Regions from separate parts of the Kribbella sp. NPDC004138 genome, predicted to be linked through region 3. Evidence: riboswitches for the same ligand, from Rfam matches in the RefSeq annotation. Region 3 holds a riboswitch; each other region holds the start of a gene.
The links. Region 3 has a riboswitch for cobalamin ahead of ACWEOO_RS11825 (ribonucleoside-diphosphate reductase subunit alpha). Riboswitches for the same ligand answer to the same signal wherever they lie in the genome.
Positions count from the first base shown of each region.

Region 1 (5,738 bases), on a different contig from region 3:
CACCTCGACCGCACGCCCCTGACCGTCGGGGTCCACCGAGTAGAACTGCCGCGGCCGCTGCACCTCGATGACGTTGCCGTCGGCATCCAGCTCGGACACCGTGACAGGGGTGAGCAGCTCCTCGATCGTCGCCAGCCGCTTCTTGTCCGCATCGGTCGCGGTCTCGGCGTCGACCGCACTCTGCAGACGATCGCGGGCCGCGACGAGCAGGGCATGATTCGCACGGAACCGCTCGGCAAGCTGGTCGGACTCAGCCATCGTGACTCCCCGTGACAGCCGGTCACCTGGGCGTGTAACCGGGCCAACCGCAGTTTGTCAGCTCCAGGGGGCCAGGGAAAGTGACCAGTTGCCCGAGTGGTGCGAGAGGTTGACCGCCGCGAGCGGGCGTACGTCGACGTGGCGCAGCGACTCCGCCGGCGCGTCCACGACGTACAGGACGATCGCGCGGACGATCGCCGGGTGGACGACCACGACCGCCGAGCCGTGGTCCCGCGCCGCGACGTCGCCCAGCCAGTCGGCGACCCTGGCGATCACGTCGTTCTCGGTTTCGCCGTTCGGTGTCGCGGTGTGCGGCCGATCCAGCCACGCCGCAACGCCCGACGGATCGGACGCGAGCAATTCCTCCAGCCCGCGTCCGGCCCAGTCGCCGTATTCGCGATCGCGCAACGCCGGCTCCACCACCGGGTCGAGCCCGAGCGCCGCCGCCGTGCGTACGGCGGCCCGCTCCGGACCGGCGTACGCCGCATCCGCGGCCACTTTCAACTCGCGCGCCGTCTCGACACTCGCCCGATCCGGCTCGGCGTCACCACCGAGCACGAGTCCACGCAGCGCAGGCGTCAAGGCGTGCGCGACCAAGGTCAACCCCGTCACATCGCTACCTTTTCTCGGGCCGGCCGGCGGTCCACCGCGACCGCATACCCGAGTCCGAGCAGGAGCCACAGCGTCGCCTGCGTACCGAGCGAGGCGAACCGGAACTGCCACAGCAGCGTAGCGGGGAACGACTCCGGAACCTCGTTGATCCGCGGCAGAATCAGGTACGCCGCCACGACGGTGACGACCAGCCCGGCGACACCGCCCGCGAGCCGGGCGACCTCGCCGTACCGCGCCGCCCACCGGGACAGCGCGACACCGGCCCAGACCGCCAGCAGGCCGATCACCAGCGTCAGCAGATACGTGACGGTCCGCTTGGTGATCGTCTCCGGATCACCGACCGCGGGCGGGTTCGGCGGGTACTTGAGGAACGGGACCAGTACGACGCCGACGAAACCGGCCGCGGCGAGTCCGAGCGCGGCGTACGCGTCGTTGCCGGTGCCGAGCTTGCGGCGCAGCAGCGTGTACGCGACGGCGAACAGACCGCCGAGCGCCACGCCGTACAAGCTGGTCGCGAGGAACAGACCGGCCTTCTGGCCTTCGCGGCTGACCAGCGGTTCTTCCCCGTGGTCGTCGCCGTGCTCATGGGCCTGGTCATGGTCATGGGAGTGCGCGGCACCGGCCTCTTCGATCGCGATCGCCGCGTCGACACGCGACTCGCCCAGCGCGTAGGCGAACGATCCGGCCAGCAGGCCGGCGAAGAGTCCGACGATCAGTCCGCGCACCAGGAGCTGTCCGAAGGTGCGCATCTGATCTAGTGGCAGGGCACGCCGAGCAGATGCCGACCGTCGTGCATCAGCTCGTGCAGGAACATCCCCGAACGAGACACCGCACCCTGGTCGAACCCGACCAGATACGCGAGCAGCAACATCAGGCCGACGCTGAGCAGCGCGACGGCGAGGAGCCTGGGAGAAAGAGCCGGTACGGCGACCGAGCGGGCAGGAGCTGCCATCTGAACTGAACCTCCTGGGGAAGTGCGCGTCCCCTTCGAAAGGCTGCGATGCCCGAGCGTCCTGACTTACGAGCCGAAACTCGATCACAGTGGCGCGGCCGCGCCGGATTCGCACCGGCTTCCCTCATGGCACCGCAGGTTGACCCTCGAACCGTAAGGTCCCCACCAACCCCCGGTCAACGCACCCCGGCGCGCCGGTGACCAATCCCACCTGCGCACCCCGGGGCCACGCGGCGCAGGTACGACCAGCCACGCGTTCCGGCCGGGGTCGTCGAGTCGTGGAGATTGGCGGTGAGAACGGACCGATATCCACGACTCGGCGCAGGGCCCGGGAGCCAAACGCCACGACTCGGGGTCGAAGGCCGCGACCAGCCAGAAGCCGACTCGACACCCGCGCCAAGCGGGGCGGGTCGGAGCGCGCGAAGCAAGTGCGCTGAGGGGCCCCGTGACGAAGTAAGCACCTGCGGAGTGCGGGTGGGGCGGCTTATCCTGAGCGGCATGCCGTCCGCTCATCATCTGGTCGCGTTTGCGATCACCGCGCTGATCATCATCGTCGTGCCGGGCCCCAGTGTGCTGTTCATCGTCGGTCGCGCCTTGGCGGTCGGGCGGCGGGAAGCCGTGTTGACGATGGTGGGGAACACGCTCGGCGCCGCGATTCTGCTCGGGGCGGTGTCGCTCGGGCTGGGGACGTTGATTGCGGCGAGCGCGGTCGCGCTCACGGTGGTGAAGCTGGCGGGTGCGGCGTACCTGATCTATCTCGGCGTGCAGGCGTTCCGGTCGCGGAAGTCGCTGGTCGAGGCGATGCGGGGTACGGCGAAGCCGAGCACGACGCGTCGGACGATCCGGCAGGGGTTCCTGGTCGGGGTGACGAACGCAAAGACGGCGGTGTTCTTCGCGGCGGTGCTGCCGCAGTTCGTGGACAAGGGCGCGGCTGCGCCGGCGTGGGCTCAGATCCTGGTGCTCGGCACGATCTTCATCCTGATCGCGCTCTGCTCGGACAGTGTCTGGGCGTTCGTGGCCGGTACGGCGCGGGAGTGGTTCGCGCGGTCGCCGCGCCGGCTCGAGCTCGTCGGCGGCACCGGCGGCCTGATGATCATCGGCCTCGGCGCCAGCATCGCGGTCACCGGCTCGAAGGAATAGCCGTACGCCGTCCTGCCGGGACGCCGAGCAGTGCGAGCAGCGCCGGGAGACCGAATGCGACCAGGTACGCCGTCATCGCGGAATGTGGCTCCAGCGCCGCGAACAACGACCCGCCGATCGCGAGGATCGTTGCGGTCGACAACGAGTCGCTGAGCTGCAGGGCCGAGCTGTTGGCGCCCTGCTCGTCGCGCTCGGAGTACTCCAGCACCAGCACGGACAGCGTCGGGAACACGGTCCCCATCCCGAGGCCGGTCAGGCTCCAGCCGAGGATGCCGACCAGCACCGGTACGTGCGGGTCGAGCGTCAGCGCCGCGGTCACGATGCCGAGCAGGATCGCGAGCATGCCCGCCTGCAGGAAGACCGCGTGTGAGAACGGCTGGTTCGGCCGGCCGCGGTACCACGACGCAGCGCTCCAGCTCAGCGCGCTGACCGTCAGGACGAGTCCGGCGAGCGCCGGCGACAGGCCGCGTTCGCGGGTGAGCATCAACGGCAGGAACACCTCGGCGCCGAACCCGGCCGCCGCGACGAGACCGCGCAGCGCGATCACCGACGGCAGCCCGCGCCCGAAGGCGAAGGTCCCGGACGGCAGCAGCCGCGGACCGAACGCGATCACCCCGGCCAGACCGATCGCCAGCAGTGCCAGCTGTACGGCGCCACGCTGCTGCCCGCCGTAGTGCAGCAGGCCGACACCGACCGCGGCCGCGATCGCCCACAGCGCCCGCTTGTCCCACAGCTTCCCCTGCCGTACGTCGTACGCGCTGCCGCGGGCCAGGCCGGGACGCATCACGAGTGCGGCCGGGACCGCGATCACCGGGACGGCCAGGAAGACGAGCCGCCAACTGGTGTGTTCGACGATCAGCCCGGCGATCGCGGGCCCGACGAGCGACGGTACGACCCAGCCGGTCGCGAACGCGGCGAAGATCCGCGGGCGGAGACGCGCCGGGTACAGCTGCCCGACGACGACGTACAGCGCGACCGTGAGCAGGCCGGAGCCGAAGCCCTGGATGATCCGGCCCGCGACCAGGATCTCCATCGAGGGTGCCAGGCCGGCGATCAGCAGGCCGGCCAGGAACCACGCCGTACCGTGCCAGAGCGGACGGGTCGGGCCTTTCAGGTCGCTCCAGGTGCCGGAGACGACCATCGCGACCACGCCGGAGGCGAGCGGTCCGCCGAACGCGAGCGCGTACAGGCTGAGGCCGTCCAGCGCTTGCGCGACGGTCGGCATCGCGGTCGCGACCGCCAGGGACTCGAACGCGACCAGGGTGATCAGCGCGACCATCCCGACGGTCAGGGCGCGGTACCGCGGTGAAAGGACGCCGCCGATCTCAGCGGCCGGCTCGGCAGTGATGGTCATGACGACGACCATCGCTGTTCAAGTGCACTTTAAGTCAACTAGAGAATCGCGGCGAGCACGAGCGCGAGGATCGGCGGCACGGCCTGGGTCGCGGCGGCGCGCAGCATCCGCCGGTCGGAGGCGAGCAGGACGATGCCGGCGCCGGCCATGCACGCGCACGCGAAGAGCGCGATGGCGTGGCCCTTGTCGCCGCCCCAGATCAGGCCGCCGAGCGCACCGATCGCCAGGAACAGGTTGTAGAAGCCCTGGTTGAACGCCCACGGCCGGGCCGCCTCCACCTCGCTGTCCTTCACCAGGAACCGGCGGTAGGTGCTGGGCTTGCGGAACAGCACGCTTTCCAGGGCGAACACGACCACATGGAACACACCGGCCACGACGACGAAGACCTGCGCGACGACGCTCATGGCGGGAAACGTACCGCTACGCCCGCCAATCCGTGGCGAAGGCGCGCGCTGGGTTGTTCCGGAACACGGCGTCCGCGAGGTCAGCGCCGAAGTAGTGCGTGATCCGCGGCCTGAGGTGGGTCAGCAGGTACGGCATCCCCGGCCCTTCGGCGGTCGACCGGGCGCGCGCCGTGGTGGTGTCACCGCCGAGCAGCAGGCGGTCCGCGTACCCGGCGTCGATCAGCGCGGCGAGGCAGTCGGTCAGCCGCGGATCGGTCGCGTTGTTGGCCCGCGACGGCCCGTCGAACGCCAGCCAGGCGCCGCGCTCCGCCAGCTCGAGATGCCCACGATGATCGGGGAACCGGTTGAGGTGCCCGAGGATCACCGCACCCGGATGCACGCCGAGCGTGTCGACGAGCAGATCGAGTACGGCGTCCGCGGCCGACCCGAGCTCGTGGTGGACGGCGATCGGCGCGTTCGTCGCGTGATGGGCCTCCGCCGCGGCCCGCATCACGAGCTCGGCGTGCGCGTCGAGTACGTGGAAGCCGCCGGCCACCTTGATCAGCCCGGCCCGGATCGCGGTGTCGCCGATCCCGTCGGTCAGCTCGCGGACGAAGATCTCGGCCAGCTGGTCGCGGACCTTGTCGACGTACCCGTCCGGGTAGTGCTCGCGGCGGTGCAGGCCGGTCGCGGCGACGATCGAAACCCCGGTGGCGGTGGAGATCCCGGGCAGGAGGCCGGCCCGGCGGTTCAGCCCGTGCGGGGTCCATTGCACGATCGCCTGGCCGCCGGCGTCCGCGAACGCGCGCACCTCGGCGATCGCCGCCGCCTCGTCGTCCAGCTCCTGCCCCGGGATCAGGGCCGACCGGAAGAACAGGTGGTCGTGCGAATCGGTCACGCCGAGCGCTTCCGGCACAAGGTCGTTCAGGACCGTACGGATCCGCATCATGGCCTCTCTGTCAGGTCACGGCACCAGCAGTGGAACCGTAACCCGACAGTCGGCTCGACCTCAGGCTGCCTGCTGACCGGCGGGGCGACG
Region 1 is NZ_JBSGFZ010000017.1:55,278-61,015, reverse strand. It holds gene ACWEOO_RS23850 (alpha/beta hydrolase) at 1-258, opposite strand, end outside; gene ACWEOO_RS23845 (histidine phosphatase family protein) at 316-870, opposite strand; gene ACWEOO_RS23840 (CbtA family protein) at 867-1,619, opposite strand; gene ACWEOO_RS23835 (CbtB domain-containing protein) at 1,625-1,822, opposite strand; adenosylcobalamin (AdoCbl) riboswitch at 1,867-1,959, opposite strand; gene ACWEOO_RS23830 (LysE family translocator) at 2,321-2,962, shown strand; gene ACWEOO_RS23825 (MFS transporter) at 2,943-4,316, opposite strand; gene ACWEOO_RS23820 (DUF1304 domain-containing protein) at 4,355-4,720, opposite strand; gene ACWEOO_RS23815 (phosphotriesterase family protein) at 4,737-5,645, opposite strand; gene ACWEOO_RS23810 (DEAD/DEAH box helicase) at 5,709-5,738, opposite strand, start outside.
Region 1: another riboswitch for cobalamin. It lies ahead of ACWEOO_RS23835 (CbtB domain-containing protein); the one in region 3 lies ahead of ACWEOO_RS11825 (ribonucleoside-diphosphate reductase subunit alpha).

Region 2 (5,738 bases), on a different contig from region 3:
ACGACGCGTCCCGTCGCGTCACGAGCTTCGAGGTGGTCGGCCTGGAGGAGCTCGGCCGGCCGCGGATCGACGTGACGATCCGGATCTCCGGCTTCTTCCGGGACGCCTTCCCGCATGTCGTCGCGCTGCTCGACGAGGCGGTCCGTACGGTCGCCGCCCTCGACGAGTCGCCGGCGGACAACTTCCTCAAGGCGCACGTGGACACCGATGTTGCGGCGGGCAACGACGTACGGCAGGCGACGGCCCGCGTGTTCGGCTCCAAGCCCGGGTCGTACGGCGCCGGCCTGCTGCCGCTCGTCGACGCCCGGAACTGGCGCACCGACGCCGAGCTGGCCGAGGTTTACGCGGTGTGGGGCGGGTACGCGTACGGCAAGGACCTGGACGGCGCCGAGGCCCGCGGCTCGATGGAGCGCGCGTACGCCCGGATCCAGGTGGCGGCGAAGAACGCGGACACCCGCGAGCACGACATCATGGACTCCGACGACTACTTCCAGTACCACGGCGGCATGGTCGCGATGGTCCGGCACCTCACCGGCGCCAACCCGAAGGCGTACGTCGGCGACTCCGCGGTCCCCGCGCAGGTGAAGACCCGGACGCTCGAGGAGGAGGCCAAGCGGGTCTTCCGGGCCCGCGTGGTGAACCCGCGGTGGATGGCCGCGATGCGGCGGCACGGGTACAAGGGCGCGTTCGAGATGGCCGCGACGGTCGACTACCTGTTCGGGTACGACGCGACCGCGGGTGTGGTCGACGACTGGATGTACGAGTCGCTGACCACGCAGTACGTCGCCGATCCGGAGATGGCCGAGTTCTTCCGGACGTCGAACCCGTGGGCGCGGCACGGCATCGCGGAGCGCCTCCTCGAGGCCGCCCAGCGCGGCCTGTGGGCGGAGCCGTCGGCGGAAGCGCTCGAGACGCTACGCAACGCAGTCCTTGAGACGGAAGGTGACATCGAGGACCGCGCCTGATTGGGTAGGGACATGCCGCGAGTCCTGATCACGAACGACGACGGTTACCGCGCTCCAGGCATCCGGGCGCTCGCGCCGGCGATCGCCGAGCTCGGGTACGACGTACTCGTGGTGGCCCCGATGCTCGACGAGAGCGGCGTCGGATCGGCCCGCGCGGGGATGGTCGGGCGGCCGGTCCGGACCGCATCCGACGTGGAGAACGGCGTCACGTTCATCGGCATCGAGGGCACTCCGGCGCAGGCGGTGACGATGGCGCAGGCCGGTTCGTTCGGGCCGACGCCGGACCTGGTGCTGTCGGGCATCAACCGCGGGCTGAACATCGGCGTGTCGATTTTCCACTCGGGCACCGTCGCGGCGGCGCTGACCGCGGCCGAGACCGGTACGTCGGCGGTCGCCGTCAGCATCGACTCCGAGAACCCGGCGCACTGGCCGACCGCGGCGACGATCGCCGGTGAGGCGCTCGGGTGGATCGCGGACGAGCCGGGCGGGACGGTGCTGACGATCAACGTCCCGGACCGCCCGCTGGAACAGCTGGCCGGCGTCCGGCACGCGTCGCTGGCCGTGCCCCGGCGTACCCGGCTGGTCGGTGCGACCGCTCCGACGGGCGAGCCGATGATCGTCGTCGAGCGCACCCAGGCCACCCCGGTCCCGGGCACCGACGAGGCGTTCCTCGCCGACGGTTTCGTCACCGTCACACCGATCGTCGGCATCCGCGAGGTCAGGGACGACGCAGCCGCGACAGCGCTCGCCAAACGCCTGACCCGCTGAAGCCGTACGTGGTGAGGACCACGTGACCGGGGTGCGTTGTGGGGCGCGCGGGTGTGCCATGATCGGGCCGACGAGTGTGGAGGAACACCGGTGACCAGCGTGCTGGGAGTCCGGGGCGGTCCCGCCACTGTGACCAGGGTCTGATCCCTGGAAGCCAGGACATCCGCGGTCGTCCGCCGGGCTGCCGGCGTACCAGTGCCGTAGCGGGCGTGGACACCCGCTCGACGAAAGGGATCCACCGCCGATGCGGTCCGTGCGTTCGACCAGCTTCCCGTTCACCGCGATCGTCGGGATGGACGATCTCCAGCTCGCGCTGATCCTGGCGGCGATCTCGCCGGCCATCGGCGGGGTGCTGATCCGCGGCGAGAAGGGGACGGCGAAGTCGACCGCCGTCCGCGCTCTCACCGAGGTCCTGCCGCCCGTGGACGTCGTCGCCGGCTGCCGGTTCTCGTGCGATCCCGACCACCCGGATCCCGCCTGCCCGGACGGTCCGCACACCGGGGAGCGGTCCGTGCGGGCAGCGCGGCTGGTCGAGCTGCCGGTCGGCGCGACCGAGGACCGGGTGCTGGGCTCGCTGCACCTGGAGAAGGCGCTCGCCGAGGGCGTCACCGCGTACGAGCCCGGGCTGCTCGCCGCGGCGCATCGCGGACTGCTGTACGTCGACGAGGTCAACCTGCTCCACGATCACCTGGTCGACGTACTCCTGGACGCCGCCGCGATGGGGCGGGCGACGGTCGAGCGCGACGGCGTCTCGGTCACGCACCCGGCGCGGTTCGTGCTCGTCGGCACGATGAACCCGGAGGAGGGCGAGCTGCGGCCGCAGCTCCTCGACCGGTTCGGGCTGACCGTCGACGTGGTCGCCAGCCGGGATCCCGCCGTCCGCGTGGAGGTGATGCGCGCGCGGCTCACCTACGAGGCGGACCCGGAGACTTTCACGGCCCGGCACGACGGCCCGCAGCGGGAACTGGCCGAGCGGATCGTGAAGGCGCGCGACCTGCTGCCCGAGGTGATCCTCACCGACTCCGCGCTCCGCCAGATCGCCGAGATCTGCGCGTCGTTCGACGTCGACGGGATGCGCGCCGACCTGGTCACCGCCCGCACCGCGGTCGCCCACGCCGCGTGGTCCGGCCGCACCGTCGTCGAGGTCGACGACGTCCGCGCCGCCGCCAAACTCGCCCTGCCGCACCGCCGCCGCCGGAACCCCTTCGACGCCCCCGGCCTGGACGACCAGCAGCTGGAAGAGGCCATCAACAACAGCACCCCACCCACCGACCCCGACGACGACCCACCCCACCCGGACGACCCGGGTCCGGGCGGACAGGGTTCGGACGGTTGCCAGGACGGCGTGAGTCCTTCCGACCAGGGTGACCCGGCGAACCGGTCGGCCGAGGTGGACTCGGATCACCTCCGTGACGGCACGCCTTCGGGCGCATCTTCGGATGGCGACGAGGCGGTCGCGGGTTCCGCACCGAGTGGCGAGGTTGTGGGCGCCTCCGAGCCCTACAAGGCCCGTCTGCTGAGCGTGCAGAGCGCCGGCGCCGGGGTCGCCGGCCGGCGCGGACGGGCCATCACCGAGGTGGGTCGCGTGGTCGGCGACCGCGCTCGGGTGGGCCGCGAAGCCGGACGGCCGCATGTGCTGGGGACCGTGCGCGCCGCGGCGCCACACCAGAACGTTCGCGGGCGGAGCGGTCCCGGGCTGGTGGTCCGCGCGACCGACGTACGGCTGGCGGTGCGCGAAGGGCGTGAGGGCAACCTCGTGCTGTTCTGCGTGGACGCCTCCGGCTCGATGGGGACGAAGAAGCGGATGGCCGAGGTGAAGACCGCGATCGTCTCGCTGCTCCTCGACGCCTACCAGCGCCGCGACACCGTCGGCCTGGTCACGTTCGCCGGCGCCGCGGCGACGGTCGCGCTCCCGCCGACGGGCAGCGTCGAGACCGCCGTACGACGGCTCGAGTCGCTCCCGACCGGCGGCCGCACGCCGCTCGCCGAAGGGCTGGTGCAGGCGGCCGAGGTGCTGCGGATCGCGGCGATCCGGGATCCGCGCCGGCGTCCGCTCCTGGTGCTCGTCACCGACGGCCGCGCCACCCACGGCGACAACGCGTTCGCCCGCGCCCGCCAGGCCGCCGGATGGCTCGCGGACCGCGGTATCGCCACCGTCGTGGTCGACTGTGAGCCGCACCGCGGCGTCCGGCTCGGACTCGCCGCGGAGCTCGCGTCGGACCTCCGAGCCGAGTACCTCGACCTCGGAGACGTTGCCGCCGGCAACCTCGTCCGTGCAGTGACCGAGCGGAAGGCGGCCTGACATGCCGAAGGGACAACCGGTCGCCGTACCGGACGACGGCCTGACCACCCGGCAGCGCCGCAACCGGCCGCTGCTGATGGTGCACACCGGTGAGATGAAGGGGAAGTCGACGGCGGCGTTCGGGATGGCGCTGCGGGCCTGGAACCAGGGCTGGAACATCGGGGTCTTCCAGTTCGTGAAGAGCGCGAAGTGGAAGGTCGGCGAGGAGAGTGCGTTCAAGGCGCTCGGCCGGCTGCACGCCGCGACCGGTGAGGGCGGGCCGGTCGAGTGGCACAAGATGGGTGAGGGCTGGAGCTGGTCCCGCAAGGCCGGCACCGAGGAGGACCACGCCGCCGACGCACTCGAGGGTTGGCGCGAGATCCAGCGCCGGCTGGCCGCCGAGGCCCACGACCTGTACGTGCTCGACGAGTTCACGTATCCGATGAAGTGGGGCTGGGTCGACGTCGACGAGGTCGTCGACACGCTGGTCAACCGGCCCGGCCACCAGTACGTCGTGATCACCGGCCGCGACGCCGCCCCGAAGCTGCTCGAGGCCGCCGACCTGGCCACCCAGATGACCAAGCTCAAGCACCCGATGGACGCCGGGCAGAAGGGCCAGAAGGGCATCGAGTGGTGATCCCGCGCGTGGTCGTGGCGGCACCGTCGTCCGGCGCCGGGAAGACGACCGTGGCCGTCGGGCTGATGGCGGCGCTGCGCCGGGCCGGCCACGTCGTCGCGGGCTTCAAGGTCGGGCCCGACTACATCGATCCCGGCTTCCACGCCGTCGCGACCGGACGGCCGGGACGCAACCTCGACCCGATGCTGTCGGGGGAGGAGCGGGTCGGACCGCTCTTCGCGCACGGCGCGACCGGCGCCGGCATCGCCGTCGTCGAAGGCGTGATGGGCCTGTACGACGGCGCGCTCGGAACCGAGGGCTTCTCGTCGACCGCGCACGTCGCGAAGTTGCTGATGGCGCCGGTCGTGCTGGTGGTGGACGCGTCGGCAGCCGGTCGCAGCGTCGGGGCCGTCGTCCAAGGATTCGTCGCCTTCGACACCGAGGTACGGATCGTCGGGGTGATCCTGAACAAGGTCGGCACGGACCGGCACGAGGCCGAGGTCCGGGCGGGCGTCGCACCGACCGGCGTACCGGTGCTCGGGGTGCTGCGGCGGGACACGCGGCTGACGGTTCCGAGTCGTCATCTCGGCCTCGTCCCCGCCGACGAGCAACGCGAACAGGCCGAGCGGGCCGTCGACGCCGCGGCCGAACTGGTGCGCGACGGCGTCGACCTCGAGGCGTTCGTCGCCGCCGCGAAGGCCGCGCCCGCACACGACGCCACACCGTGGGACCCGTCGGCCGAGGTCACGTCGCCGGACGGCGCCCGGCCGGTGGTCGCGGTCGCGGGCGGACCTGTCTTCTCGTTCCGCTACACCGAGACTGCCGAGCTGCTCACCGCGGCCGGGGCCGATGTCGTCACCTTCGACCCGCTGACCGATAAGTTGCCCGAGGCAACCGCTGCGCTGTATCTCGGCGGCGGCTTCCCGGAGCTGCACGCCGAGGCGCTCGCCGCCAACACCGAGCTCCGCCATCAGGTCGCCAAGGAGGTCGCGGCCGGTCTGCCCGTGGTCGCCGAATGCGCAGGCCTGTTGTACCTGTGCCGCGAGCTCGACGGTCACCCGATGACCGGCGTACTCCCGGCGACCGGCCGCATGACCGGACGCCTCAC
Region 2 is NZ_JBSGFZ010000005.1:253,205-258,942, reverse strand. It holds gene cobN (cobaltochelatase subunit CobN) at 1-965, shown strand, start outside; gene surE (5'/3'-nucleotidase SurE) at 978-1,733, shown strand; cobalamin riboswitch at 1,791-1,918, shown strand; gene ACWEOO_RS09095 (putative cobaltochelatase) at 1,978-4,035, shown strand; gene cobO (cob(I)yrinic acid a,c-diamide adenosyltransferase) at 4,037-4,651, shown strand; gene ACWEOO_RS09085 (cobyrinate a,c-diamide synthase) at 4,645-5,738, shown strand, end outside.
Region 2: another riboswitch for cobalamin. It lies ahead of ACWEOO_RS09095 (putative cobaltochelatase); the one in region 3 lies ahead of ACWEOO_RS11825 (ribonucleoside-diphosphate reductase subunit alpha).

Region 3 (5,738 bases):
CGCAGCCGGTGCTGGAACAGGGCGGCTGCCTGCACGCGAACATGGACCTCTACAAGTGGGCCTGCAAGCTGATGCCGTTCACCCCGAGTTCGCTCGTGCTGTCGTGCTTCGAGCTGGCCCGCGACATCCGCACGCTGGACATGCGCGCCTCGCCGTACGACCTCCAGCCGCTCGGCTACTCCCCCGTGCGCATCGAGACACCCGACGGCAAGGCGGAGTACACGGCCGCCCAGCGAGGCTTCGCCGACCGCGCCCGCCCACTCCGCCGGCAACTCGTCGACCTCTGCGATTCCCTGCTCCGCTAGCCTCACTGCATGGGAAAGATCGTCGCCATCGCGCTCGCCGCTCTGCTCATCGCGATCGGCGGCGTCTGGACGTTCCAAGGCCTCGGCTACCTCAAAGGCAGCTCGATGACCGGCAGCACCGTCTGGGCCACCGTCGGCCCGATCGTCGCGGCGTTCGGCGTTGCCTTGCTGTACGTGGCGATCCGCGGGCCTAGGAAGCGCTGACCCGGAGCACTGCCCATTGGTAGTGCATGGCGCCGCCGTCGTTCCAGGTGGTCCATTGCTCCAGCTCGCCGTGCCGGCCTAGGACTTCCTGCATCCCCTCGTCGCTGCGGATGCTGAAGAAGCGGCCGGGGCCGTAGCCTTTGCCGTCGTCCCAGACGTGTTCCCTGCCGCTGACGTCGCCCCAGAGGCCGACGGCCAGCGGCGCGCCCGGACGGAGCACCCGGACGATCTCCCGCAGCGCTTGATCGAGGTCCTCGTCCGCCACGTGCAGCAAGGTGCTCATCGTCCAGCCGGCGTCGAACGTCGCGTCGCCGAACGGCAGGTCGAGGACCGACGCGGCCTCCGCGTGCAGGCCGAGCTCGCGGCAGGCCTCGACGCTGGCCGGCGACAGGTCGACTCCGGTGTAGGTGAAACCGGCCGCCGCGATCGCCTGGCCGTCGCGGCCGGGGCCGCAGCCGAGCTCGAGCACGGTGTCGCGGCCTTCGGCGCGGAGCTGGTCGAGGTACGCCGTACGGCGGGCGACACGTGGCTCGGGCAGGTCCCGGCCGACGCGGGCGTGGATCTCGCCGGTGTAGTAGGCGATCAGGTCCTGTTCACGGTCCGCGCGGGTCATCGGATCGCCTTCAGCGCGAAGAACAGCGGGATGCGAGGGGCGTCGTCCGGCAGGCGCCACCAGCCGTCCGGCGTCTGCCGCATCGCCGCCCAGCGGGGCCAGGGCAGGACGTCGGACTCGCGCAGCCCGGTGACCTGAAAGCCTGTGGAAGCGAGCGTGGTGACGATCTCGCCGAGGCCGTGCCGCCACTCGTAGCTGGTCTGGCGGCCGGGCACCTCGTCGCCGGTGTAGGTGACGGTGGAGTCGTGCGCGATCGGGCCGCGCCCCTCCAGGTAGTCGGCACGGAGCACCAACTCGTCGGACTCGCCCGGGAGCGAGACCTCGCGGAGCGCGTTGAGCAGCGGGTGGAACTCGACGAGGTAGAGGACGCCGCCAGGCTTGAGCAGATCGCGGACCACCTCGGCCCACTGCTGCAGGTCGGGCAGGTAGCACAGCGCGCCCTTGCCGGTGTACACGACGTCGAACTGCCGGCCACCGACCGCACCCACGGCGTCGTACACGTTGGCGTGCAGGTAGTCGACCTCGACGCCGGCCTCGCGCGCGATCTCCCGGGCCGCTTCGAGCGACTTCTCCGACAGGTCGAGTCCGCTGGTGCGCGCACCCCGGCGCGCGAACTCGATCGTCTCGGTACCCAGATGGCACTGCAGGTGCAGGACGTCGCGGCCGTCGAGCGGGCCGAGATCCTCCCACTCGTAGTCCGCGAACCAGAACTCCGCGGGCCGGTCGTAGAAGTCGCTCGCCGCGTGCAGCGGGGCGCGAGCATTCCAGTCGGCCTCGTTGGCGGCCACCATCCGTTGCGTCTGCGCGTCCAGGGTCACAGGCAGAAGTGTGCCCACAACCGGGGTCCAGGCGGTGTTGGTTTTCCACAGCCCTTGTTCAAGGTTTGTGGATAAGCTTGAATAAGGCTATGGCACGGGTTGAGTTGCACCGCTGGCCCGGGCACCCCGACGGGTTCACCCGGGCGGAGCGCTTGGGCGGGTCGTACGAGCTGTACTTCCCGGATCCGCTGGCCGGGCGCGAGTTCGACCTCAGCGACGACGTCCTGGCGCTGCTCGAGGACGCCGCCGGCGACCTGGCCCGCCTGGACGCGACCGCTGCCGTGCTGACCAACAGCGAGGCGCTGGCGCGGTTGCTGCTCCGCGCCGAAGCGGTCGGGTCGTCGCACATCGAAGGCCTCGTCGTCGGTGCGCGCCGGCTGCTGAAGGCCGACGTACTGCGCGACCGCGTGCACGACGTGACCGCCGAGGAGGTCCTCGGTGCGGTGGACGCGATGACGTGGGTGACCGAGTCGGTTCAGGCCGGCGACAAGCTCGAGGTCGAGCACCTGCTCGAGGCGCATCGCCGGCTGATGGCGCACTCGCCGACCCCGGAGTACGGCGGCGAGATCCGCTACCTGCAGAACTGGATAGGCGGCCGCTCCCCCGCCGAGGCCTACTACGTGCCGCCGCCGGCCCAGCTGATCCCGGACCTGCTCGCGGATCTGATGACGTTCGTGCGCGAGTCAGCGCTGCCGGTGCTGGCCAAGACCGCGATCGCGCACGCGCAGTTCGAGACGATCCACCCCTTCGCCGACGGCAACGGCCGCACCGGCCGTGCGCTGATCCACCTGATCCTCCGCGCCGACGGGCTGGTCACGCGCACCGTGCCGCCGGTCTCGCTCGCACTCGCCACCCACGCCGCGGAGTACGTCGACACTCTGACCGCATTCCGGTACGTCGGACGCGCGACGACCGCGAAGGCCCGCGCGGCCGCGAACCCGTGGTTGCGGATGTTCGCGACCGCCTGCACGCACGCGACCGCCGAGGCCGCGCGCTTCGAGCAGACCGCCGCCGACCTGAAAGCTGCCTGGCGGGAGCGCGCGGACCCGGTGCGGGCCGGCTCCGCGGCCGAGCTGCTGATCGAGGCGCTGCCGGCCGCGCCGGTCCTCACCCTCGCCGCCGCGGCTCAGCTCATCGACCGCTCGCAACAGGCCGCGAACCAGGGCCTGGCCCGGCTGGTCGAGGCGGGCATCCTGCGCGAGATCACGGACGGGCGCCGCAACCGCGTCTACGAGGCGCCGGAGCTGATCGACGCCTTCACGCTGCTGGAGCGCCGGTTCGCGAGCCCGGCCGCGGACACCCGGGTCGAGCCGCCTAGCAGACCGGTCCCGTCGAGGCCACGACCGACACACTAGGTGGTTTGACTTTCCGGTCGCGATCGAGCAAGAATTCGAACACATGTTCGATCGTACAGGGGAGTTGTGATGCCGGAGGCGTTCGACTGGGACATCCTGCACCGGCCGTCGGCGATGGCGATGGTCCGCGGACAACTCGGCTTCAGCTGGATGGTGCTGTCCGGACGACTCGCCCAACTGACCGACGAGCAGTACTTCTGGCGACCGAGCAGCGAAGCGCTCACCGTCGTCCGGCGGCACTATGCCGGGCAGTTCCGCGCGCTCGGCTCCGGCGAGTGGGTCGCGCAGTGGCCCGCCGAGCCGGACCATCGCGGGCCACGCACGATCGCGTGGCTGATCGCGCACCTGACCGAGATGTTCTTCGAGCGCTGGGAGTGGACGTTCGGCGAGAGCCGGCAGGGGCGTGACGACATCACCCTGCACGGCAACGCCCAAGACGCGGTGGCCTGGCTGACCCACTGGGTCGAGGCCTGGCAGGACGCGATCGCCGCCCTGGACGAGGACGAGGCGATGACGGTCGGCCTGAGCCAGGCGAACGAACTGGACGCCTCCGAGCCGTTCGGCCACGTCATCCTCCGGCTGAACCGTGAGCTGATCCATCACGGCTCCGAGATCATGACTCTGCAGGACCTCTACGCGGTCGCGGCGTGAGGACCACAACATGTGCGACACGCGGCATGGCGCTACCACAAGATCTAGGAGACTCCGCCTAGCATCACTACTGCTGGTGGTTCGGGGCGATCCACACCACAAGATGTTGATCGTCCCGGGGCAACAGGGGAATCCGGTGCAACTCCGGAGCTGCCCCGCAACGGTGAGCGGACACGCTGTCGAACGGTGCCCGCGAGTCCGGATACCTGCCACCGGCGCGTGCACCGCCGGTGCACGCGGTCCGAGATCTCGCGGGTGGATCGCAGGGCGTGACGGCGGTGTTCCCGGCCGGTGCCGCCGGTCCCGTCGTGCGTCCGCTCGCGTGGTCCCGGGTCTCCGAACTCTCCTGGAGCACACACCTGTGACCATTGCTTCCTCATCGGCTGCGGCCACCGCAGACCTCCGGACGGAGCTCACCGTCGTCCGCCGCGACGGCAGCAGCACACCGTTCGACGCCACCAAGATCTCCGTCGCCATGACCAAGGCCTTCCTCGCCGTCGAGGGCTCCGAGGCCGGCGGCACGCACCGGGTCCGCGATCTGGTGACCGACCTGACCGGCCGGGTCGTCACCGCCCTGACCAGCCGCGGCGCCAGCGCCCGCAGCGTGCAGGTCGAAGACATCCAGGACCAGGTCGAGCTGGCGCTGATGCGCGCCGGCGAGCACCAGGTCGCCCGCGCCTACGTCCTGTATCGCGAGGAGCGGACCAAGGCGCGCACTCCCGCCGACGCGGCGGGTGTCACCGAGCCTCCGCCGCTCACCGTCCGTGCGGCCGACGGCAGCCGGGCGACGCTCGACGTCGACCGGCTCCGGGTGGTCGTCGCCGAGGCCGCCGCCGGACTCGACGCCGTCGACCCCGAGAAGATCCTGAACGAGACGCTCGGCGCCTGCTACGACGGCATCGCCGAGCACGAGGTCGAGCTCGCCCTCGTCATGGCCGCCCGGGCGTCTGTCGAGACCGAGCCGCAGTACAGCTACGCCGCGTCCCGCCTGCTGCTGGACCAGATCCGCCGCGAGGCGCTCGGCCGTGTCCACGGCGAGCCCCGTCAGGCCAGCCAAGCCGACATGACCGCCGCGTACGCCGACTACTTCCCGCGCTACATCCAGGTCGGCATCGACGCCGGGCAGCTCGACCCCGAGCTCGGCCGCTTCGACCTTGCCCGGCTCGCGGCGGCGATCAAGCCCGACGCCGATCTGAACTTCACCTTCCTCAGTCTGCAGACCCTGTACGACCGCTACCTGCTGCACCTCGGCAAAGTGCGCTACGAGTTGCCGCAGGCGTTCTTCCTCCGGGTCGCGATGGGGATGGCGCTGCGCGAGGACGACCGCGACGCACGGGCGATCGAGTTCTACGAACTGCTCAGCTCGTTCCGCTTCATGTCCTCGACGCCGACCCTGTTCAACTCCGGCACCACGCGGCCCCAGTTGTCGTCCTGCTTCCTCACCACCGTTGACGACGACCTGTCCGGCATCTTCACCGGCATCCGCAACAACGCCCTCCTCGCCAAGTACTCCGGCGGCCTCGGCAACGACTGGACGCCGGTCCGCGGCATCGGCGCCCACATCCGCGGCACCAACGGCGAGTCCCAAGGCGTCGTCCCCTTCCTGAAGGTCGCGAACGACACCGCTGTCGCGGTAAATCAGTGCTTCGCGCCTGACACGCTCGTCTACACCGCGGGCGGCGCGACAGCGATCCGCGACGTCAAGGTCGGCGACCTCGTCCTCGGTGCCAGCGGCCGCTATCGCGAGGTGACGAAGACCTTCACCTACGACCAGGACGGCCCGATGGTGGAG
Region 3 is NZ_JBSGFZ010000007.1:132,762-138,499, reverse strand. It holds gene ACWEOO_RS11855 (3-methyladenine DNA glycosylase) at 1-305, shown strand, start outside; gene ACWEOO_RS11850 (hypothetical protein) at 315-509, shown strand; gene ACWEOO_RS11845 (class I SAM-dependent methyltransferase) at 496-1,122, opposite strand; gene ACWEOO_RS11840 (class I SAM-dependent methyltransferase) at 1,119-1,940, opposite strand; gene ACWEOO_RS11835 (Fic family protein) at 2,030-3,295, shown strand; gene ACWEOO_RS11830 (DinB family protein) at 3,365-3,946, shown strand; cobalamin riboswitch at 4,007-4,174, shown strand; gene ACWEOO_RS11825 (ribonucleoside-diphosphate reductase subunit alpha) at 4,308-5,738, shown strand, end outside.

Region 4 (5,738 bases), on a different contig from region 3:
ACCGGCGTCGACCTTGCGCAGCATCGCCATCGCCACCGGCAGCTTCATCGTGCTCGCGGAGTAGTGCGCCCGCTCCGCCTCGTGCACGAACACCGGCGTACCGTCCAGCCGGCCCAGCCAGACCCCGAACTCCCCGCTCCCGTCGACCTGCCGGAGCAGCTCCGCGATTCCCATGCCGCTCACCCAATCACAACCAAGGACCGCGCAGACGGCCGGTTCTCCACTGCAGTTGGGGGTTCTCCGCTTGTACACGGGTGAAGAACCTCCAGCACGAGCGGATAACCCCGAGCACCGGAGACCCGAAACGGTGGGCGGAGACCTGAAGTAGTAGGCGGAGACCTGTCATGCCAGGTCCCCGCTCGCCGCGTCTGGTCCCAGGTCACCACGGCCGGAGGGTGGCACGGACAATCCGGCTGTGTGCCGTGGCAGACTGCCGAGGGTGTCGCGGGCTTTGGGTCTTTTGCTGGGGTTTGCTGCTGATCGGGTGCTGGGGGATCCTCGGCGGTATCACCCGGTGGCCGGGTTTGGGCGGACTGCCGGTTGGCTGGAGCAGCAGATGTACGGCGACTCCCGGCGCCGGGGGGCCGGGTACACGGCCGTGCTCGTCGGTGCGACCGCGGCGCTGGGGGTTGCGGTTGAGCGGGCCTGCCGTCGGCATTCGGTGCTTCACACCGCGGTTACGGCCGCTGCCACCTGGGCTGTGCTGGGCGCTCGCAGTCTGGAGCGTGAGGCCGAGGCGATGGCTGAGCTGCTGGAGGAGAAGGACGTTCCAGGTGCGCGGGATCGCCTCAGCCACCTGTGTGCGCGCGACGCGACCGGCCTGGAGGCCGACGAATTGGCCCGCGCGACGGTGGAGTCGGTCGCGGAGAACACCTCCGACGCGTGCGTGGCGCCGCTGCTGTGGGGCGGGTTGCTGGGGGTACCAGGTCTGCTGGGGTATCGGGCTGTGAACACGTTGGACGCGATGGTCGGGTATCGCTCACCCAGGTACGAGGACTTCGGCTGGGCGTCGGCGCGGCTGGATGACCTCGTCAACCTGTTGCCGGCGCGGGTCTGCGCGCTGCTGACCGGGCTCGCATCCGGCCGCCCCCGCGAAACCGTCGCCGTGTGGCACCGGGACGCGCCGAAGCATCCGAGCCCGAACGCCGGGCCGGTCGAGGCGGCGTTCGCCGGAGCGCTCGGGCTCACGCTGGGCGGTACGAACAGCTACGGCAGCTACGCGGAGGACCGCGGCACGCTGGGTGACGGCCCGGCGCCGACGGTCGCCGACGTGCGCCGTACGGCGGAACTCGCGCGGCGGGTCGGGATCGCCGCCGTGTGTCTTGCGGCCGTACTCGGGAAGGGGAAGCGATGGATCTGAGCCGCCGGCCGGTGCGGATCGCGTTGATCCGGCACGGCGAGTCCGAGGCGAACCTGGACAAGACGGTCTACGAGCGGACCCCCGACCATGCGGTCCCGTTGACCCCGGTGGGCCATGAGCAGGCCGCCAAGGCGGGGCGGGAGCTGCGGGAGCTGTTCGAGAACGAGCCGGTCCGCGTGTACGTCTCGCCGTACCTGCGCGCCCGGCAGACGCTCGACTCGCTCGGGTTGGACGACCTGATCGAGCTGCCGCGGGAGGAGCCGCGGCTGCGGGAGCAGGACTGGGCGAACCTCCAGGACACCGAGGACATCGAGCGGCAGGAGAAGCTCCGCGACTCGTTCGGGCACTTCTTCTACCGGTTCACCCACGGTGAGTCGGGGTCGGACGTGTACGACCGGGTGTCGACGTTCCTGGAGACCATGCACCGCGACTTCGAGAGCGCGGACGCCCCGCGCAACGTGCTGCTGGTCTCGCACGGCCTGACCATGCGGCTGTTCTGTATGCGGTGGTTCCATTGGTCGGTGCGGTTCTTCGAGTCGCTGCGGAACCCGGGGAACGCCGAAACACGCGTCCTGCTGCGGCAGCCGGATTTCCGGTACAAGCTGGACCGGCCGTTCGAACAGTGGACCACCTACGAACCGACGGAACGGGAGCGATCGGCATGGTTGTAGCGCAGACGCGGGACACGGTTCTCGAGTTGCTGGCGAGCCTGACACCGGACCAGGCCGGCAAGATCCGCGCACCCTTCGACACCCCGGACCACAAGCAGTGGACGTACCTGCCGGGACCTGTGCCGGGCCTTGCCCTGACCGAGCTGACGCCGGCGCAGCAGAAACTCGTGGAGCGGCTGGTCGCGACCGGGTGCAGCGAGCGCGGTACGGCCGACGTCTGGGCGGTTCTGGACGCCGAGATCGTGGTCCGCGGGCTGCCGGACCTGCCGCCGTCGGGGGAGTGGGAAGGCGCGACCGTCGCCGACCGGTACTTCCTGCGCGTGCTCGGGGACCCGAACGGCACGGAGCCGTGGGCCTGGCGGCTGAACGGTCACCACCTGGCACTGCACGTGACGGTCGTGGACGGAGCGATCGCGTTCACACCACAGTTCCTCGGGTCGAACCCGGCCGAGGTGCTGACCGGGCCACAGGCAGGGCGGCGGTTTCTGGCCACGGAGCAGGACCTGGGCTTCCAGCTGCTGCACGCACTAGAGCCGGGACAGCTGGAGGTCGCGCTGGTCTCTCCGGACGCGCCCGACGACATCCTGACCCGGCACGACCCGGTGGCCGACGCGTCACTCCTGCACCGCGGCCTCGCGTACGGCGACATGACCGAGGACCAGCGCCAGCTCCTCAGCCTCCTCATCGGCCAGTACGTCGGCCGCGCCGCCGGGCCGATCGGCCTGCAGACCTGGCAGGACATCACCGAGCACGGCATCGAACGCCTGACGTTCGCCTGGGCCGGCGAAACCCAGCCCGGCACCGGCCACCGCCACTACTACTCGATCGCGGGTCCCACGTTCCTCGCCGAGTACGACAACACCCAGGACAACGCCAACCACATCCACTCGGTCTGGCGCGACGTCCGCAACGACTGGGGCACCGACCTCCTGGCCGCCCACTACGCGATGCACAGATAGAGCTCACCAAAGCCGGCGCTGACCTTCGGCGAGACCGAACTCCTCGAGTTCGACGTCGCGTCGAAGGCGCCGCCGACGGTACGGCGCGACGATGCTCAACACGATCCCGTCCCGGTGCTCGGCCTCCACCTGAATGCCGTCGGGCCACCCATCGCCGCCGAGCCGCACATCCGCGACCACCGCAGCCGCCATCAGATCGTCCCGCCTCGCCCGCAGACTGTCCCAGAGCAAGTCGATCGTCCGGCGTGCGTCGGCCTTCTCGCCGAGCATCTCGATCGAGATCGGCTCACCGTCTGCCGCGCTGACGGCGAACGGCAGAAAGCCGCCGCGCTTGACCAGGTGCTCAACCGCCAGTTGGACGGCGGTGTCGAACAGGTCGTCGAGCGTTTGCTGTGCCTCGGCAGAGGCAGTGTTACGCCAGGAGGTCATCGGTGGCCGCTTTCGCGAGGTGATCTGGACCGCATCCTCTCAGACCCACAGACCGAGCTGGGTCGGATAGAGTCGCGGCGTCATTCGACGGCATCTGCAGGAACCCGGTGTGAGTCCGGGACGGTCCCGCCACTGTGACCCCGCGTTCTGGGGGGAGTCAGGAACTGCCGCCGTCGTACCTCCGGTCGGGACGTGGACATCCCGGGAAGGACTGTGCGCGTGGCTGCGAATCTTCTGCTGCTTTCGACCGCTGACACCGATCTGCTGGCTGCAGCAGAGGCGGGTGCCGGCTGGAACGTCGCCAACCCGGCCAGGCTGGGGCTCACCGAACTGGGTCCGCTGCTCGGCGCCGCTGATGTGGTTGTGGTGCGGCTGCTGGGCGGGCGGCGGGCGTGGGAGGACGGGCTCGACGCTGTGCTCGCCTCGGGGAAGCCCACGGTGGTGGTCAGCGGTGAGGCCGCGCCGGACGCGGAGCTGATGTCGCTGTCGACCGTCCCGGCCGGGGCGGTCACCGAGGCGCTGGCCTACCTTCGCGAGGGTGGCGCGGACAACCTCCGCAACCTGGCCGGCTTCCTGCGGGACACGCTGCTGCTGACCGGCGACGAGTTCGAGCCGCCGCGCGCGCTCCCGGCGTACGGCGTGCGCGGGACGTACGCCGAGGACGGGCGTCCGGTGGTCGGCATCGTGTACTACCGCGCACACGAGATCTCCGGGAACACCGCCTTCGTGGACGCGCTCGCGGCCGCGGTCGACGCGGCCGGCGCCCAGCCGCTGCCCGTGTACTGCGGGACGCTCCGCGGGCTCGACCCGACGTCGCCCGACAACGCCGGGTTGTTCGAGTTGCTGCGCAAGTGCGACGTACTCGTGACGACGCTGCTCGCGGCCGGCGGATCGGTCGCGGCCGACGCGAGCGCGGGCGGCTCGGACGACGCGTGGGACGCCGGTGCGCTGGCCTCGCTCGACATTCCGTTGATCCAGGGCCTGGCGCTGACGTCGACGCGCGAGCAGTGGGTGGACAGCGATGCGGCCGTCAGCCCGCTGGACGCGGCGACGCAGGTGGCGATCCCGGAGTTCGACGGGCGGCTGATCACGATCCCGTTCTCGTTCAAGTCGTACGACGCCGACGGCCTGGCCCGGTACGCGCCGGATGCGGAGCGGTGCGCGCGGCTGGCCGGTATCGCGGTCGCGCACGCCCGGCTGCGGCACATACCCGCAGCCGAGAAGCGGATCGCGCTGGTGCTGTCGTCGTACCCGACCAAGCACGCCCGGATCGGGAACGCCGTCGGGCTGGACACGCCGGCGTCGGCGGTCGTGCTGCTCGGGCAGCTGCAAGAGGCCGGGTACGACCTGGGCGGCCTCGACGTCGGCGAGCTCGAAGGCGACGGGCTGATCCACCGGCTGATCGCGGCGGGCGGCCACGACGTCGACTGGCTGACCGACGAGCAGCTCGCCAACGCGGTCGCCAAGGTTCCGGCGTCCACGTACGCCCGCTGGTTCGGCGGCGTGCCCGAGTCGTTGCGGACGGCAATGACCGAGGCGTGGGGGGAGGCACCGGGGGAGCTGTACGTCGACACGTCCGGCGCGGAGCCCGCGATCGCGCTGGCCGCGTTGCGGTTCGGGAACGTCGTGCTGATGATCCAGCCGCCGCGCGGCTTCGGCGAGAACCCGGTGGCGATCTACCACGATCCGGACATGGCGCCGTCGCACCACTACCTCGCCGCGTACCGCTGGCTGGAGGCGCCGGCCGACCAGGGCGGGTTCGGCGCGCAGGCCGTCGTACACCTCGGGAAGCACGGCACGCTGGAATGGCTGCCGGGCAAGGGGATCGGGATGGCGGCCGGTTGTGCGCCGGACGCTGTGCTCGGGAACCTGCCGATGATCTACCCGTTCATCGTCAACGACCCCGGCGAGGGGACGCAGGCGAAGCGGCGGGCGCACGCGACGGTCGTCGACCACCTGGTGCCGCCGATGGCGCGGGCCGAGACGTACGGCGACATGGCGAAGCTGGAGTACCTGCTCGACGAGTACGCGACGGTGCAGGCGCTCGACCCGGAGAAGGTGCCGACGCTGCGGGCGCAGATCTGGACGCTGATCCAGGCGGCGCAGTTGCACCACGACCTGCACACCGCGGAGAAGCCGGAGGACGACGACTTCGACGAGTTCGTGCTGCATCTGGACGGGTATCTGTGCGAGATCAAGGACGTGCAGATCCGCGACGGGCTGCATGTGCTGGGTGGTGCGCCGGTGGGTGAGGCGCGGGTCAACCTGGTGCTCGCCGTACTGCGGGCTCGGCAGTTGTGGGGTGGGTCGTACTCGATT
Region 4 is NZ_JBSGFZ010000005.1:259,574-265,311, reverse strand. It holds gene ACWEOO_RS09130 (serine hydrolase) at 1-174, opposite strand, end outside; gene ACWEOO_RS09125 (cobalamin biosynthesis protein) at 416-1,360, shown strand; gene ACWEOO_RS09120 (histidine phosphatase family protein) at 1,351-2,031, shown strand; gene ACWEOO_RS09115 (DUF3500 domain-containing protein) at 2,022-2,990, shown strand; gene ACWEOO_RS09110 (hypothetical protein) at 2,994-3,419, opposite strand; cobalamin riboswitch at 3,478-3,605, shown strand; gene cobN (cobaltochelatase subunit CobN) at 3,639-5,738, shown strand, end outside.
Region 4: another riboswitch for cobalamin. It lies ahead of cobN (cobaltochelatase subunit CobN); the one in region 3 lies ahead of ACWEOO_RS11825 (ribonucleoside-diphosphate reductase subunit alpha).